Regions from separate parts of the Lysinibacillus capsici genome, predicted to be linked through region 1. Evidence: riboswitches for the same ligand, from Rfam matches in the RefSeq annotation. Region 1 holds a riboswitch; each other region holds the start of a gene.
What was found. Region 1 has a riboswitch for cobalamin ahead of LCP48_RS11255 (hypothetical protein). Riboswitches for the same ligand answer to the same signal wherever they lie in the genome.
Positions count from the first base shown of each region.

Region 1 (4,101 bases):
TGTTTGTCTAATCGGTTTTATCTTTGTAGGTTACTTTACAGCAAAACAGTATATCCAAGTGACTAATTGTAAGGAATTATCCCGAGATGGGCTGCTGTATGACGAGGAAATGTGTTACCGCAATCATGGTAATAAACAAGAGGTAGATGATTGGGAGCAATATAAGCGAGATATGAAAGATGCTAAGTTTAAACATGACCTATACGAAGAAGTTAAAAGAATAAATAAATAAGAATAAACTAGGACTGCTCTTAATTGAGTAGTCCATTTTATTTTGGTTGTTTTCGTAAAGGTTGTTGTTATTGAGCTAACGTCGCAGTTTAGTAGAACAAGCAAAATGGATTTTTGTTCGTTTTAAATGTAAAATTTATTTAAAATTGGTATATCTTATTTTTAAGTATTAAAGTAAAGAAACAAGTTAACAAAAACATTAAAAATCAACTAAGTCTAGGGGGAACTTATGTTAATTTCTACAATAATTTTGGGTTGGATAGGAATAGTGATTTTTTTAATTATTGTTTTTACATTTCAAAAGTTGGTTAAAAATAACGAGTTTGCTTTGATACATAACTTAATGGCTTTGATGTATGCAATGTGGTTTCCTTTACCATTGACTTTGTATCAATTATTAAATTCGGAACTTCTACAAGTGGGGACAATATTTGGCTTAGTTTATTTAATTTTGCTAGTGATTACTATGACACTTCAAACAGGTCATATTACATATATAGTAAAACATAATGGTAATAAATCAATTACAGATAAACAAGGAGAGTATATGATGGCAACATTATCTAATCCTTTCGAAGGATTGGCAAATGTTTTCAAAAGTATTTGGGCATTATTTTTAGGAATTACTTTCTGGAATGGTGGAGAAATATTAATGGCAAGTATTATGTTTTTATCCAGTTTACTAATTTTTTATTATTTATTTATAGTACTGGATACAAGTTTAGTAAAGCGAGTCAAGTTATTTTCAAAGGTAAAAGCCAATAATTTTCTAGTTAATCTTGAAACGTTACTTTTCTTCATAATTTTGATGAGTTATATTACCTTTAATTCTTGATGGATGGAAGGAACGAACTTTGTGAAGAATTATACTTAGACTAATTGAGTGCTTTAGTTAAATTTCGATATACTAAATAAAAAACAATCTTTGAGAATACAGCCTTTATTTTTCTCATCCAATCTATCCAGTGTATATATCCTTAAAATCTGATGGACACAATATTTCATTCAAACCTAAACAATCGCATAGATAAACTCCGTACTCAAATCGAGTACGCAGATTCCCACAAGGGTTAATTTTTGCCTTACAGTTTGTCCAAATGATAACCTTGCAAATTGACCTCACCGACCAATTATGGAGGTCAGGTTTGCGTAAATTAGTATAATTAATAGGGTTATCTCATTAATTTGGGATAGCCCTTTTTTTGTCTTTTGACAAATACTAGAATACATATTACAATTTAAACCAGAAATACAAAAAGAATATCTACTCTACATGTATTAGTGTGTTAAATTACAATTTAATATTAATAAATAATAGGTGCGTTTATCTCTTGATAACGCTTAAAAGGGAAGTCGGTGTGAATCCGACACTGTCCCGCAACTGTAAATGTGAGCGACTTTTCAGTATCCACTGTCTTTGGACGGGAAGGAGAAAAGAAGCGATGATCATGAGTCAGGATACCTGCCTGTTACGAGTACACACCATAAACCTACGAGGAATAGGAGGTGGCATATTGACAAAACAGAATGCTCTGTTCGTCACAGTACGTCAAACGCCCATAGTAAATGAAAGGGTTCACAATCGAACTCATTCACATATACTTAGGGTTTGTTTGGCATTGTGTGATGAAAGAAGATAAAATGAAGGATTTCCTCAAAAGTAGGGAGTCCTTTTTGTTTTGAAAATATGTACGCAAAGGGGAAGCACGTATGACAAATATTCATGTAACGACAATGTTGGAAACGCCTTTTGAAGATCTGAACATTTGTAAGCAACCACGCACAGAAGTTGCCAAGAAAGCGAAAACAAGAATGGTGGTCGAGTCTCTGATCGATCAATTATTAGCAACGAAGCTGATTCGCAATGATCGCTTCTTTGAGCAAATTTTATATAATAAAGAAATTATTTGGATACAATATGGGGATGTGGACGGTCATCTTTTAGCGAAAGCAGCCATAGCAGATGAACTGAAAACAAAGACGAATAGTTTTATGATGTACATGCCGACCAATCCGATTGTCTATGAGGTCAATGGAGAAGCGTATCACTTAATTACGCGCATTGATTCTACACGCGCAAAGCCCAACCTTGACCGTCTCTCATTGGAGCCAAAGCCTGTTTTAAGTGCCGCTCGTGTCAATGACTTATTATGCTCGATTGTTATGCGCTTTTACGAAACGTATTTACACGATTTAGCGCCTCACCATGACAAACTCATCGCATTTGTACAGCAGGAATATGCCCAGTTTATTGAAGCAGTGCAAGCGTTAAATGATTATCATTTCAACTGGCATCCACGTGGCAACGGTCACGAGCTTTTACTGCAATTAATTAATCATCTACAACTTTTAAAAAGTCAGCCAGGTAAGGTACTAATTGATTTTACAAACAAGCATGACTACGTGATAGTTGAACCCGCTTATTTGATGGACAAACCAACAAAGAAGGCTGTAGGTGCACTATAAAAACAAGCCCTCCATTATTCGGAGGGCTTGTTTTGATCTTGCGCTATGAATATCCGCGAAAGCAGGAAAAATACCCGCGGAAGCAAGTGAAATACCCGCGCTAGTGCGACGAATACCCGCGAAAGCAAGTAATGCCTTCACGCGAACAAAATCACCCCATCCTACAGGCAATGCATGGCTGCCTGTGCTTCTTGCCATGGAACCGTATACCCTTTGCCCTTTGCACAAAAGATACTAGAGGAGCTATACTCAGGGTCTGCATTTTTATCGTAGCCAATCTGTGCAATCACATCCTCTGTATTATGGCACACATCATAGCCATCAAATTGGAGTGTGAGTGCACCTTTCCCATTTGTATAGGCGGCAAAGGTTGTACTGTAGCTCATTAAAGTGGCAACAGGCGCACGACCTGTTAGGATAACATTCGTTTCGGATAAAATCGGGTCATCGAATATGCCTGCTGCTTGCTGAATATCAGTCATCATACGACCGATAAAGTCGTTTGAAGCCTTCATTTTAAAGCGATAATAGGGTTCAAGTAGAACATTTTGTGCCTGCTCCAGCCCCTGACGTAGGGCACGGAAACTGGCTTCACGGAAATCTCCCCCCGATGTATGCTCATTATGCCCGCGACCTGTTAGAAGTGTAAAATGAATATCTGTTACAGGGAAGCCTGTCAGTAGCCCATGATGATCACGCTCAAACAGGTGCTTTTCAACAAGGCGCTGATTGCCTACAGATAAATGATCGGCATGACAGGCATTGCTGAAGGTATTACCTGTTCCACGTGGATTTGGCTCCATTAATAAATGAACTTCGGCATAATGCTTGAGGGGCTCGAAATGACCATAGCCTGTTACGGGGGTCGCAATGGTTTCCATATATAAAATTTGCGGCTCACCAAAGGAGACAGCTATTGAAAAACGCGTCATGAATACCTCTGTCAGGACCTCCAATTGAATGACACCCATAATATGCACATGGATTTCCTGAAATTTTTCCTGCCAGACCACACGCAAGGACGGCTCTTCAGCTTCGAGTAAACGGAAAAACTGGAGCACTTCCTTGATATGCTGATCGCCCTCATATTGAACCTTTGCCTGTAAGGTTGGGACAAGCTCATAGGGCTGGGATAGCATCGTTGTACCGATTCGATCCCCAATGTTTGCCTGGCTCAGTCCTTTGACAGCGAAAATTTCTCCTGCCTCTATCTGTTGAACGGTCTCATAGCGACTGCCGTTATAAAGGCGAATTTCGGTTACTTTTTCTGTTACTTCGCCAAATGAAAATTCATCCCGCACATGCAATGAACCCTTGACCGCCTTCATAAAGGTTAAACGTTGGTGACCATCATGACGAATTTTAAAAACCTCTCCCTCAAACGGGGCATCCTTGTCAAAATCG
Region 1 covers NZ_CP084108.1:2,295,444-2,299,544, forward strand. Annotated here, with positions in the region: gene LCP48_RS11245 (hypothetical protein) at 1-232, shown strand, start outside; gene LCP48_RS11250 (hypothetical protein) at 461-1,066, shown strand; cobalamin riboswitch at 1,531-1,715, shown strand; gene LCP48_RS11255 (hypothetical protein) at 1,942-2,697, shown strand; gene LCP48_RS11260 (elongation factor G) at 2,859-4,101, opposite strand, start outside.

Region 2 (4,101 bases), 160 kb from region 1:
GCATCGCTGTATCGACTAATGCGCCGAAATCCTTCACTTTACTTGCTGCATGGATATCGATGGAACCTAAGTTACACGATACATCTAATCCATAGTCATTTGGTTGATCCTGATCCGTAATGATACTTGTCTCTTGCACTTGCAGAATTTCTGTACATAGATTGGACATTTTGACACGTCCAATATTTTTTAAAGGATGTACCTTATTGACATTATCATCAAAGATTTCAAACGGATAGCCTGATTCAAATTGTGCTTTTTTCACCTCTGTGTAAAGCTTCCGTGCATTTAAACGTTTAATTTTACGAATTTTTGGGTTATCAAGTAGCTCGTAGTACATGTCTGAAATGGAAATCTCAGACATACGTTTACCGTATTCTTTAAAAATATCGTATGGGCTAAACAAGACGATATCCTTATCACGTTTCATCAGTTCGAAGAAAATACTAGGTATAATAATCCCTGTTGAAAGAGTTGCGAGGCGAATTTTATCGTCAGCATTTGGTTTTTTTGATGATATGAAATTTTCTATGTCTGCATGGAAAATATTTAGATAAACAACGCCTGAGCCATTTCGTTGCCCTAGCTGATTCGAATAACTGAAAGAATTTTCTAACAGTTTTGCTACTGGGATGACACCACTTGCACGATTTAATATCTCTTTAATTGGATCACCTAAAGGGCGTAAATCTGTTAAGTTGACCCCTACTCCACCACCAAGGCGTGATAGCTCTAAACAATAGCCAATATTTTCAGCAATACTGTTCATGGAGTCATCCATTGATAATTTAAAGCAGCTAACTAATTCACCACGTGCTTTCTTACCACTATTTAAAGCAGTTGGTGTTGCTGGCTGGTAGGCTTCCATCATTGCTTCGACAGAGCGTTCTGCTAGAGCCGTGTTTCCTTGAGCCAAATACAAAGCAATAATGACAATACGATCCTCATACTTTTCTAAGATCTCTTCCCCGTCACGACTTTTCATAGCATAGCTATCATAAAATTTGCTTGCGCTCATAAAGGATGGGAAGCGGAAATTATAATCATAGGCTTTCTTGTACAGCTTCTTAATAAATTCCATCTCGTACATATCGATAAATGCTTTCTCATAGTAGCCCTCATCAACTAAATAGCGAATTTTTTCCTCAATATCTATAAAATAACGCAAACGTACGTTAACATACTCTAAAAAGTAGCGGCGCGTAGCTTCGCGGTCCTTTTCTAACTCAAGTAATCCAGTTGTACTATAACGATTCAGTACGTCATTATTAAGCTTTAAATAGGTTTTCATCTCATTACCCTCGTTTCATAAAACGTTTGTATTGCTTCGTAATCCGTTTGATTACCTCGTAAATCTAATTTCCTTACTAAGGGTACATGATAGGTAGCGGCGATTTTCTCACCAGCAGCGCCAAATACATGATGGCCGAAATTACTATTGCCACTGGCAACTACTCCTTTACAAAAATCCCTGTTTTTTTCTAAGAAACGTTGTACCTTTGCTGGAATGTCACCTAAACCATCTGTGTAGGTAATTAAAAGATAGGGCTTGTTCAATCGCAATTCCTCCGAGAGCTCGATACATTCTGCCTTTAATTTGGATACAACATTTCGGACATTACCTGTACGACTCGCGTAAACAATCATAGGGCAATCAACTCAATTTGAGAAACAATTTCCTGAACATCTCCTATAAAAGTTTCATTCATCTCTAAAACAGGCACACTTAAAAAACCTGCGTCAATAATCGTTTGCTTTGCTTGTTCATCGTGATCGATGTTAACAATTTCAGCTTCAAGTCCTGCACGTTGTAGCTCAGATTTTACCCATAGGCATTTTGGACAAATTGTTTTCGTATAAAGTTTCATAGAAATCCCTCTTTTCATAAAATAAAAAAGCCTATCTCCTCTAGAGAGATAGGCTAAATGGAAACGTTAACATACCAAAAATACTGACGTTCCCATCTCTTAATCCCCGAAGAAATGATAAATTTGTTTTATAAAGGCAGGTCTCCTGGCTTTGCTTCATTCTCTGATTCCCTTCCCATGCAAATGCACAGTGGTTGCAATCATCGTCAGCTACACAGTTGCGGGGACAGCGTCGGAATTGTACCGAACTTCCCTTTTAAACTACATGTAGTAGTACCTTTGTAAAACGAACACAATATATAGTTGTTGTTCAATAGTTTTAAGTGTACCATCCTTCAAATGAAAAGTAAATCAAGATTCTAAACTTCTTTATTTTTGGATTATTCAGTATTTTTAATTATGTAGTTCCAAATAGATTACCACTAATCGCTTATACCCAAATCAAAAATCTATTTTAGACGATGTACATGTTTATCTATCAAAATGTATCTAGAATTCTGAAAGAAATGTTCTATTTTATGTACCATTGAAAAATAGTAGCTTCTATCATAAATCCTGAAATAATGATCATCTCTTACCCATTTCAAATGATGCTCATTAAATTAATAAAGAGCATGCTTTTATCATAACATGCTCTTACCATTCTATCATTGAGATTATAGTCTAATCTTAACCTCAGTCCCGTCCTGAGCTTTGACATCGACTAGCACGACTCCCTTATAATTTTGTAGTTCCTTGATAATCGGCTTTAGCATTTCTTTATCGATGATCGGAAAGGTAAAGTCTATGTTCTTTCGATCGAAGTATGCCTTTGTCCACTTATTGGCTTGTAGCTGAATCCATTTGGAAGTTAATATGGAGAGGACAATGGTTAGCACAATATAGGGAACTGGGACTGTAAAGCGAACATCTTTTGCTTTCACTTTTACATGCATCATTCGTTGCCTCTACTCAATGAAGACTGCAACGGAATCCCCGTTTGCTGATTTTATATCTACAATTTGTCCGTCTAATTCATTTTCGATTGCTTCAAGTAGAAGATTGATGTCGATATCTTTTACGTATTTTTCTGATTGTGGAATACTCGCAGCGATGCTGTGTCCTGCCATCAATACGGCTTTGACAAGTTTAATCGGCAAGTTTACCGTAACATTATCATTTTCGGTGGATACAACACGAACCTTTAATGTTTTTTCTAAATACTTTGTTTTTTCCACAAATTTGTTCTCAGAGTCTTCTTTCTGTTGTAGCACTTGAATCAGCTCTGATCCTTTATCCGCATCAATTTTTCCCTCTTGAATCATGGTTAACACTTTTGTGATTTCCTCTTTCATGGTCCGTTCCTCCCTATTCGTCTTTTAAGAGCTTTATGGCTTCATCCGTTGTGATTTCGCCATTTTCCAGCATGCTTACAATTTTTTTCTCGTCTACTTCATTTTTCTTCTTTTGAGCATAGCCAAGGGATGAAATAATGTCGTTTAGCTTGCCTCGAACTGTTGGATACGAAACACCCAGTTCCTTTTCAACCTCTTTAATGTTTCCTCTGCAGGTTAAAAACACTTCCACAAAATGAAGCTGATCCTGTGATAAGGATGCTAGCTTCGACAATTCAAATTCATTTTCAATGGTCGTGTGACAATGAGAACACTGTAACTTCGTAATTTTTAATGTTTTACTGCAGACAGGGCAATTTGTGATTACTTGATAAGCCATAGTGAACTCCTTCCTTTAAGTTAAGTTGATTATATAACAAAGAAATTAAATATGTAAATAATAAAAATTGATTTTTTTAATTATAAAATAAATAAAATTAATTATTGAATTAAAAATATTAATTAATCATTGCTGTATTGCTTGTCGTAAGCAATCATAGCACAGTCAACTTTACTCTATGTATGTGTTTTCTATTTCTACTGGTAGCTAGCGACATCAGTTAGATCATGACAGTTTAGAATTGAAAATAAGGTTACATTGTATTCTGTAAAAAAATTTGTTACTATAAAAAGACAATTATGAGAGGACTGATGAATGGACAATGAAGAACTAAACTATATTTTTATTTGAATTGAATGATTTCAAACACAAAATATAGGGTTAGTTTATCCATTTTTAACAATCAGTTTGCATTTTATTTGTCATGACACAAATGGCAAATCGTATTTATTTAGTGAAAGACTAATCCTTCCAATGCACAAGTGGAGGGATTTTTTCTTGCTTTCATAGTTGATTTTGC
Region 2 covers NZ_CP084108.1:2,460,078-2,464,178, reverse strand. Annotated here, with positions in the region: gene nrdE (class 1b ribonucleoside-diphosphate reductase subunit alpha) at 1-1,291, opposite strand, end outside; gene nrdI (class Ib ribonucleoside-diphosphate reductase assembly flavoprotein NrdI) at 1,288-1,647, opposite strand; gene LCP48_RS12090 (glutaredoxin family protein) at 1,644-1,868, opposite strand; cobalamin riboswitch at 1,987-2,164, opposite strand; gene LCP48_RS12085 (hypothetical protein) at 2,525-2,806, opposite strand; gene LCP48_RS12080 (SHOCT-like domain-containing protein) at 2,816-3,202, opposite strand; gene LCP48_RS12075 (DUF2089 domain-containing protein) at 3,216-3,581, opposite strand.
Region 2: linked by a shared signal. The riboswitch ahead of LCP48_RS12090 (glutaredoxin family protein) and the one ahead of LCP48_RS11255 (hypothetical protein) in region 1 are both predicted to bind cobalamin.

Region 3 (4,101 bases), 630 kb from region 1:
TAAGTCTCGACTATAGTAATACGGACAAAGATTAGAAAAGTTTCGTAATGGAGGAAAATTTTTCTTTGCTATTTTAATTTTTGGTAGGTATAACGAAAAAACGGACAGCTAAACACGGCTTGTTTTTCGTATACCTAGCATTGTTTAAAGCTTTAAATTTGTTCTATTAATTGTTGTAACTCCTGCTTGGAACGAGGGATTTTGATATTTTCCTGCAATAGCTTCTTTTTTTGCAAAGCTATGACCATTTCAAAAATCCATGGACGTTCAAGATGCGCGCGATGTAACAATTCGTCTTCATAAAACAAGGCGATTGGATCACCGTTGTAAATAATTTTTCCAGCCTCCATAACAATGATTAGATCGGCCCATTCATAAGCGAGAGGTATATCATGTGTTGCTAGTAAAATGGTTCTCTCACCATTCTCTAATTTGGCTAAGTATTGTAATACTTGTGCAGCATAATAATTATCAAGACCTGCTGTTGGTTCGTCTAACAAAAGGACAGAGGGCTCCATCGCTAAAACACCTGCCATGGCTACACGTTTTTTCTGACCTACGCTTAAAAAATGAATGGGTTTATCAAGCAAATCTTCCACTTCGGTTTGCGCAACGGCCCATGCTATTTTTTCTTCCGTTTGTTCAGTAGACCAGCCGAGATTCAATGGGCCAAATGCTATATCTTGCTTGACGGTCCCTGAAAAAAGCTGATGTTCTGCATTCTGAAAAACAATGCCGACTTTTTGGCGTAGGGTCTTTAAAGCTTTTCGACTATATTCCAGACCGTTGCCTTCGAATAAAATCGACCCAGCTGTAGGTTTTAAAATACCATTAAGATGCTGAAATAAAGTTGATTTTCCCGCGCCATTATGCCCGAGTATGGCGATTTTTTTACCTTTTGGAATGTCTAATGTAATATCTGATAACGCCTTCGTACCATCCGCATAGGCATAAGATAATTGGTTGAGTTTAAAATAAAATGTTGTCATGTGAAATACCCTCCGTATACGATGAGGACTAGTAAAATAGCTGCCATGCCTAGCCAATTTTTCTTGCTATAAGAGCCCATCTCTTGCCAGTAGACGGCCTCGCCTCCACGTGATAGCATGGCGTTGTTGAGCTCTCGGCTACGTTGAAACATTTCCACAAATAATGCCACAATAAGCATGGAGACAGAGCGTAGCCATTGCATCGGTGAATGGTAGCCGAGACGTGCTTGCTGGGCGAGATGTATATTTTGCATACTTTCTAAAAACATAAAAATAAAACGATAGGTTAGTTCGACGAGCTCCACTAATAAAGAGGGGAGTCGCCATTGTCGTAGCACATAACATATTCCTTGTACGGAAGTGGTTAGAATTAAAAAGTATAAACAACTAATGCTGCCAAGGACAATAAAGAACAGCTGTTGCGCTGCTAACACACTTGCGTTCCCAATAAAGACAGTCCAATTCCTCCATGTAAACGACCAAATATGGGCAGGGAGTGTATTCGTTGATGATGTAAAAGAAAGTAAAATAGATACAAGACTTGTTAATAAGAAAAAGCCAGGTAGCAATAATAATTTGCCATAGTATGTAAGCGGAATTTTGGCACCTAAAATGATAAAAGCACTCATTACAAAAAATGTAATGAGTGAAAGTCGTTCATCTCTCATGATGAGCGTTATGAGAAGTAATCCAAGTGAAAATATCATTTTTTCTAGCGGATGAACGGACGCTAGCTTATTCAGATAGGCATACTTATCAATGAGTAACATAATGGTTAACCTTCTTTATGTTTGCCACGCATATAGCCGATGAAGTAGCCAATAAAGCCAGCTCCTATAGCTGCCTGTAGCACGAATAATAAGCTTTCGATTTCACCACTTGGTGGCTCCCATAGACTTTCAAACCATGGCTCATATTCCGCATTGATTTCACCAATAGCTGCTTCTGCTTCTCCATCAGCACCACCAAATTCAGCACCTTTTTGTATGAACAAGGGTATGATGGCTAATAACACAACAATTGCTAATAACAATAAATTTTTTTTCATCTGTTAATGTGCCTCCTTTGTTGAGAAAACACGTAAAGTTTTTAGTTCGCTAATATTGTATTTTTTCAAGAAATTCATCACTATGACCGTTAAAATTCCTTCACTCACGGCTAAAGGAATTTGAGTTAAGGCAAAAATTCCTGCAAACTTTGTAAAGGATGCCATAAAGCCTCCAACCTCTGAAGGAAAGGCTAGTGCTAGTTGTACAGAAGTCACAATATATGTACCTAAATCACCAAGCATAGCTGCAAAGAATACGGCTAGTGAAAATGACACGCCTACTTTTTGAGCACCTTTAAAGACAAAGTAAGCAATAAAAGGACCAACAATAGCCATAGAAAAGGCATTAGCCCCTAAAGTTGTAATTCCTCCATGAGCTAATAATAAAGATTGAAATAATAAAACGATTGTTCCAATTACACTCATTGCTAGAGGGCCAAAGAGTACTGTCCCAAGTCCTACACCAGTTGGGTGAGAGCAGCTACCTGTAACAGAAGGGATTTTTAAGGCAGATAGCACAAAGGCAAAGGCTCCTGAAAGCCCCAAAAGCATTTTTGTTTCAGGATTTTCATCAACGGTTTTTCGAATAGAACGCAATCCTAGAATGATAAATGGAATAGAGATGACCCACCAAAAAATAGCCCATTCGATTGGTAAAAAACCTTCCATGATATGCATGGCAAAGGCACGTTTTGGCACGATTAAAAAGGCCAGTAAAAAATAACTAAGTTTCCACCATGAAAATTTCAAAAAGTTTTCCTCCTAACTAATTAGTAGATTTTTAGAAGATTGCGTGCGTAATCAAAAAAAGCACTTCTCCACTGGTGGAAAAGTGCATAGCTAAAAAAGCAAATAACATTCTCATCTGCTAAGCCGCACACCTATCCTCGTAGGCTGAAACGATCACTTATTTTTCGGCAGGTCTCCTGGCTCTAGTTCAATGCTTTATAGGTCTTCCCATCCGTTGGACAGTGACATATTCTATAAAGCTCCCTATTACAGTGGCGGGACCGCGCCGGACTTAAACCGGCTTCCCTTTTAAGCAAAATGACAAGCACTTTGCACCGAAAAACATTCAAATTGTGAGATTTCACGACAAAGTGTAACATGAATTTCCATAAATATGCTATACCTTTTATAAATTTTTTTAATTAAAGGTCAATAGTGAATATTCTGATAACGAGTTGTGCGCAAATATTTTATAGATTGTATAAATTTCATACCTAGTTCCATTCAAAATTGATAAATTTGTCATAAATTTTTAAAGAAATATTGAAATTTTAAAAAAATAAGATATGATAAAGACAGTTTTCTATTTAAAATTCTAATAAAAATTTCATATAAAATGTCAATAAGTGCTCGAATAGCTCGAGATAATAGGGAAATTGGTGAAAATCCAATACAGCCCCCGCTACTGTAATAGCTGATGAAATCGCAAAGCCACTGGTGCAAACTTGGGAAGGTGCGACAGTAAAATGAAGCTTAAGTCAGGAAACCTGCTTATTTGATTGTGCATGCAAACTTTTCGGAGGGAGAAGTTGAAGCGAAAGCGAGTACCTGTATTTCATTCTATTCGTTTTTATTTGGCTTCTACAAAACCTTTACTCTTCGTTATAGAGTAAAGGTTTTTCTTTTTCCAAAAAGCAAATGAGGGGAGACAGAAGATGACAACTTGGAATTTAGAGGGGATGAAAACACATCTCTTTATTTGCAATGGCAGTAGCTGCATGAAAAAGGATGGGGAGGAAATTACCTTAGCCATTCGAGATGAGATACAGCGGCAAGCACTCGATCAAGAAATACATACGACAAGAACGCGCTGTAATGGACGATGCAAGGATGCTTGTGTGGTAATCGCTTACCCCCAAGGGAACTGGTATCGTGTGCCATCAACAGAGCATGCTAGAACACTAGTACAAGATTTACATCATGAATCCTTATACAACGAACATGTCTTTACACTTCGTGAAGGTACATTACAGCGTACTGCTCAAACAACTGCCATTAAAGGGATCGAAAAGGTGAAAGAGGGGTAACAACATGGCGCAAAAAGGAAAAATTTTC
Region 3 covers NZ_CP084108.1:2,929,019-2,933,119, reverse strand. Annotated here, with positions in the region: gene LCP48_RS14505 (energy-coupling factor ABC transporter ATP-binding protein) at 153-989, opposite strand; gene cbiQ (cobalt ECF transporter T component CbiQ) at 986-1,759, opposite strand; gene LCP48_RS14495 (energy-coupling factor ABC transporter substrate-binding protein) at 1,765-2,037, opposite strand; gene LCP48_RS14490 (energy-coupling factor ABC transporter permease) at 2,041-2,787, opposite strand; cobalamin riboswitch at 2,937-3,121, opposite strand; cobalamin riboswitch at 3,374-3,555, shown strand; gene LCP48_RS14485 ((2Fe-2S) ferredoxin domain-containing protein) at 3,702-4,073, shown strand; gene cobJ (precorrin-3B C(17)-methyltransferase) at 4,078-4,101, shown strand, end outside.
Region 3: linked by a shared signal. The riboswitch ahead of LCP48_RS14490 (energy-coupling factor ABC transporter permease) and the one ahead of LCP48_RS11255 (hypothetical protein) in region 1 are both predicted to bind cobalamin.

Region 4 (4,101 bases), 1.9 Mb from region 1:
GCCTTCTCATGAACAATCTCTACAAACTCAACATTGCAACGATAAGGAAATCTTATATCATTTGCTATATCACCAAGTGTTCTTAATGGTGCTTGCTCGATTGCATTCACAAAAAATACGGCATTCGGGTTGCCCAAAAACAAAGCTGTTACCAAAAGAGATTGTTGGGGTAACGGAAAAATCTCATTGATGACAAGCTCATTTGGATTTCCTAACATCGGAATGTCTTTGCGCAATAAGAGAGGTTTGCCCATATCGACTATCACCTCTATTACACGATTGTCTTGCACCACTACCTGAGCCAGCATAATCCCGGATTTCGTTTCAATCGTAATTAGCTCTTGTCGTACAATATGACGTTCAAAAACATACTTAGCAACACAGCGAAGACCGTTACCGCAATTTGTCCCCTCAGAGCCATCTTTATTAAATACACGCATACCACAGTCAGCAATTTTAGATGGTTGGATAATAATCAATCCATCCGAGCCAATACCAGTATGGACATTGGCCATTTTTTGAGCCAATTCACAAAAGATATCTTCCTTGTAATTATGTTGGAAAAGATCAAGATAGATATAGCTGTTGCCAATACCATGCATTTTCGTAAAGGCTATTTGCATACAGTCACTCCTTAAAGGATGTTTTATGTATCTAATAGAAGATCTCACTTTCTATATTTGGCTAAACCTCTTCGTGAACTGTTCAGGAACATATGTAAGATACGGCTTCCCTGTCAGTGGATGTATTTGAATATCCGCAAAAACACCGAATACATCTTGTAGCACTGTTGGGGTAAGTACTTCCTCTGGTGTACCATGGCAAACTATTCGCCCTTGCTGTAAAACGTAAATTTGATCGCAATACATAGCAGCGATATTTAAATCATGTAAAGCTGCTACTACGGTTAAATGCAAGGTCTGAATTAAATCCATAAGTTGAAGTTGATGTTGAATATCTAAATGATTCGTCGGCTCATCCAATATTAATACCTGTGCTTGTTGAGCGAGTGCCCTTGCAACCATGACACGCTTTTTCTCGCCACCAGAAAGCGAACTAAAGCTTCGTTTCTCTAAATGCGATATGCCCGTTTGGCTAAGAGCCTCTTTAACAATTTGAAAATCTTTCTCTTGATCAAGCTCTAACAGCTTTTTATGTGGTGTTCTTCCCATACTGACTAAATCATGCACAGTGAAATCAAATAATACGGGTGTCTCTTGGCTTACAACAGCCAAATTTTTCGCAATTGATTTACTTGATTGCTTTAATATATCTTGCTCATTTAATACTACCGTTCCGCTTTCAGGTTTTAGGAGACGATACATATTTTTTAACAATGTTGATTTTCCGCTCCCATTAGGACCAATTAATCCAACAAATTGCTTTTCTTTTATTTGAATGCTTACATCATGTAGTATACGCTGATCGTAAATGGAGAATGATACTCGTTTCGCTTCTAATGTCATGGACGTTAATCTCCTTCACCGAAAGAATAGTTGTTACGACGGAGAAGCCAAATGAAAAATGGTCCCCCGCAAAAAGCTGTAATAATACCAATTGGCATTTCCTGAGGAGAAATAATGATTCGAGCAAAGGCATCTGCCCACACTAAGAATATTCCACCTATTAAAGCACTAATAGGTATGACGTATTTATAGTTTGAGCCCACAATTAAACGCACAATATGGGGAATAATCAATCCCACAAATCCTATAGAACCACTAACTGCGACAAGCACACCAGTTAATAGAGATACTAATAGTATTAACTGAATACGGAATTGCTGAAGATTAACGCCTAATGTCACTGCCGCCTCTTCTCCTAGTAATAATAAATTTAAATTGCGATAGTGTAGCCAGAGTAGCCCAAATACAACCAAGAATACGAAGCCTGGAATCACAATATTATTCCATTTGGCCCCAGCTAAACTACCTAGCATCCAAAACATAACAGCCTTTAAGGCCCCTTCTTGCTTTGACATCATTAAAATAAAATTAGAGATAGCCGTTAAGATAAAGGACACAGCCATGCCTGCCAATAGCAAGCGGAAAATAGAGACACGTCCCCCAACACGTGACAAGAAAAAAACAAGTGTAATCGCAAGTAATGAACCTAGGAATGCGGATACCGAAAGAGCGTAAATACCTAAAAATGAAAAGGCTCCTAAAATAATCACAGAAGTAGCTCCGACAGCTGCACCTGAAGAAATCCCTAGAATATACGGGTCTGCAATAGAATTACGTACAAGTGCCTGAATGGCTGCCCCTGCAATGGCTAACCCCGCTCCTACTATAGCAGCTAGCAAAACACGAGGTGCTCTTATTTGCCAGATGATGATTTCCTGAGAGCGACTCCAATCTTGCTCGATTGAATTTTGTATAAAAGGAATCTTAGAAAGAATAACTTTCCATACATATAACGGTGTAACTGAAACTGAGCCAACCATTACAGCAAAGGTCATTGAAACAATTAATACCATAAAAAGTACGAAGGAAAATAACATAAATTTTTTATTCATCTGTTTTAAACTCCTACTGAATATTGATGAATGAAGCAATAAAAAAAGGTATCTCATGCGAAAATGCGCATAGAAATACCCTAGATTAAACAAAGTCAGAAAAATATCCAGCTATTGTCCGTAATTGCTTGCATCCTCGTGGGCATTACAGGTATTACTAAATGGCAGGTCTCCTGGCTTCGATTCACTATCCTATAATTACCTTCCCATTCTTAAACAGTGGCAAATCATATTATAGGATTCCTCGTTACAGTTGCGGGACAGCGTCGGACTTCCACCGACTTCCCTTTTAAGTGACATTCAAAAATGTCACACCAATAGTATTTGAAGTTATAAAATTGTGACGATTCTATCATACATTTTTATAGATAGATAGTCTACTTCTATTTAACTCAACATTTGAGTTAACCGAAAACAATAATAAGGTTGACACAACGGCATTCGTTTTTTACACTAGCAGTAATAACTTATAAAACGAGGTGAAATTCATGGCAACTGTTACTCAACATAGTCACCATAAATTAAGAACTATTGACATTACCTACATTGGGTTGTTTTCAACGCTAATGATGGTGGGTGCTAATATCACTTCCTTTGCACCCTTTATGGTAGTTGGTGGTGTACCCATTACGCTTCAAACCTTCTTTGCAATTTTAGCAGGGCTTATTCTTGGTAGTAGAAAAGGTGCGCTCGCCTGTACAATTTATATGTGCGTAGGATTGGCAGGAGCTCCTGTCTTTGCTCGTTTCGGTGGTGGAATTGGCCAAATTTTAAGCCCTACCTTTGGGTTTATTATTACATTTATATTAGCAGCATTTGTTGCAGGGCTAATCGTGGAACGAAGCGGGACAAAGAAAAGTTTTATCGTAGCTGCTTTGGTAGCAACGGCTATAAATTATTTGATAGGAACAAATTGGATGTTTTTTGCATATAAGCTTTGGGCAAGTGCGCCAGAGAATTTTTCATATAAGCTCGCTTGGCTTTGGATGATTCCTCCACTACCAAAAGATATTATTTTAGCTATTTTTGCTGGTATCTTCGCCCATAGATTACAAAAAACATTGAAGATCCTGCCCATTCAATAGCATATCTCCCCACCTAATTGTTCCAGACTAAAGAAATGTTTTTCATAGGGTCATATCCATCGTTTCTGCACATTTATTTGCTACATTAGGAGCACATAGTGAGGAGGATATCATATGAAATTCAATAAAAGATGGTCAGTCGGACTATTATCAGTAGTCGCTTTAATTAGTTTATCGGCTTGTACAGAGGATCAAACAGAACCAGCGTCCACTTCTAATGAAACTGCTGAAAAAATGGATCATTCTACAATGAACCATTCAAGTTCTGGCGATGTACCAGTAACGTTAAAAAAAGCTGAAAACCCGAAATTTCCTGTAGGGAGCACAGCCATTATTACAGATGGACATATGGAAGGTATGAAAGGGGCAGAAGCAACAATAGTAGGTGCCTATAATACAACTGCCTATGTTATTTCCTATGAGCCTACATCTGGTGGAAAGCGAATAGAAAAGCATAAGTGGGTGATTCATGAAGAATTAATTGACCCACAAGAAGCA
Region 4 covers NZ_CP084108.1:4,159,273-4,163,373, forward strand. Annotated here, with positions in the region: gene dapF (diaminopimelate epimerase) at 1-623, opposite strand, end outside; gene LCP48_RS20600 (heme ABC transporter ATP-binding protein) at 675-1,466, opposite strand; gene LCP48_RS20605 (FecCD family ABC transporter permease) at 1,472-2,518, opposite strand; cobalamin riboswitch at 2,665-2,852, opposite strand; gene LCP48_RS20610 (biotin transporter BioY) at 3,007-3,603, shown strand; gene LCP48_RS20615 (YdhK family protein) at 3,718-4,101, shown strand, end outside.
Region 4: linked by a shared signal. The riboswitch ahead of LCP48_RS20605 (FecCD family ABC transporter permease) and the one ahead of LCP48_RS11255 (hypothetical protein) in region 1 are both predicted to bind cobalamin.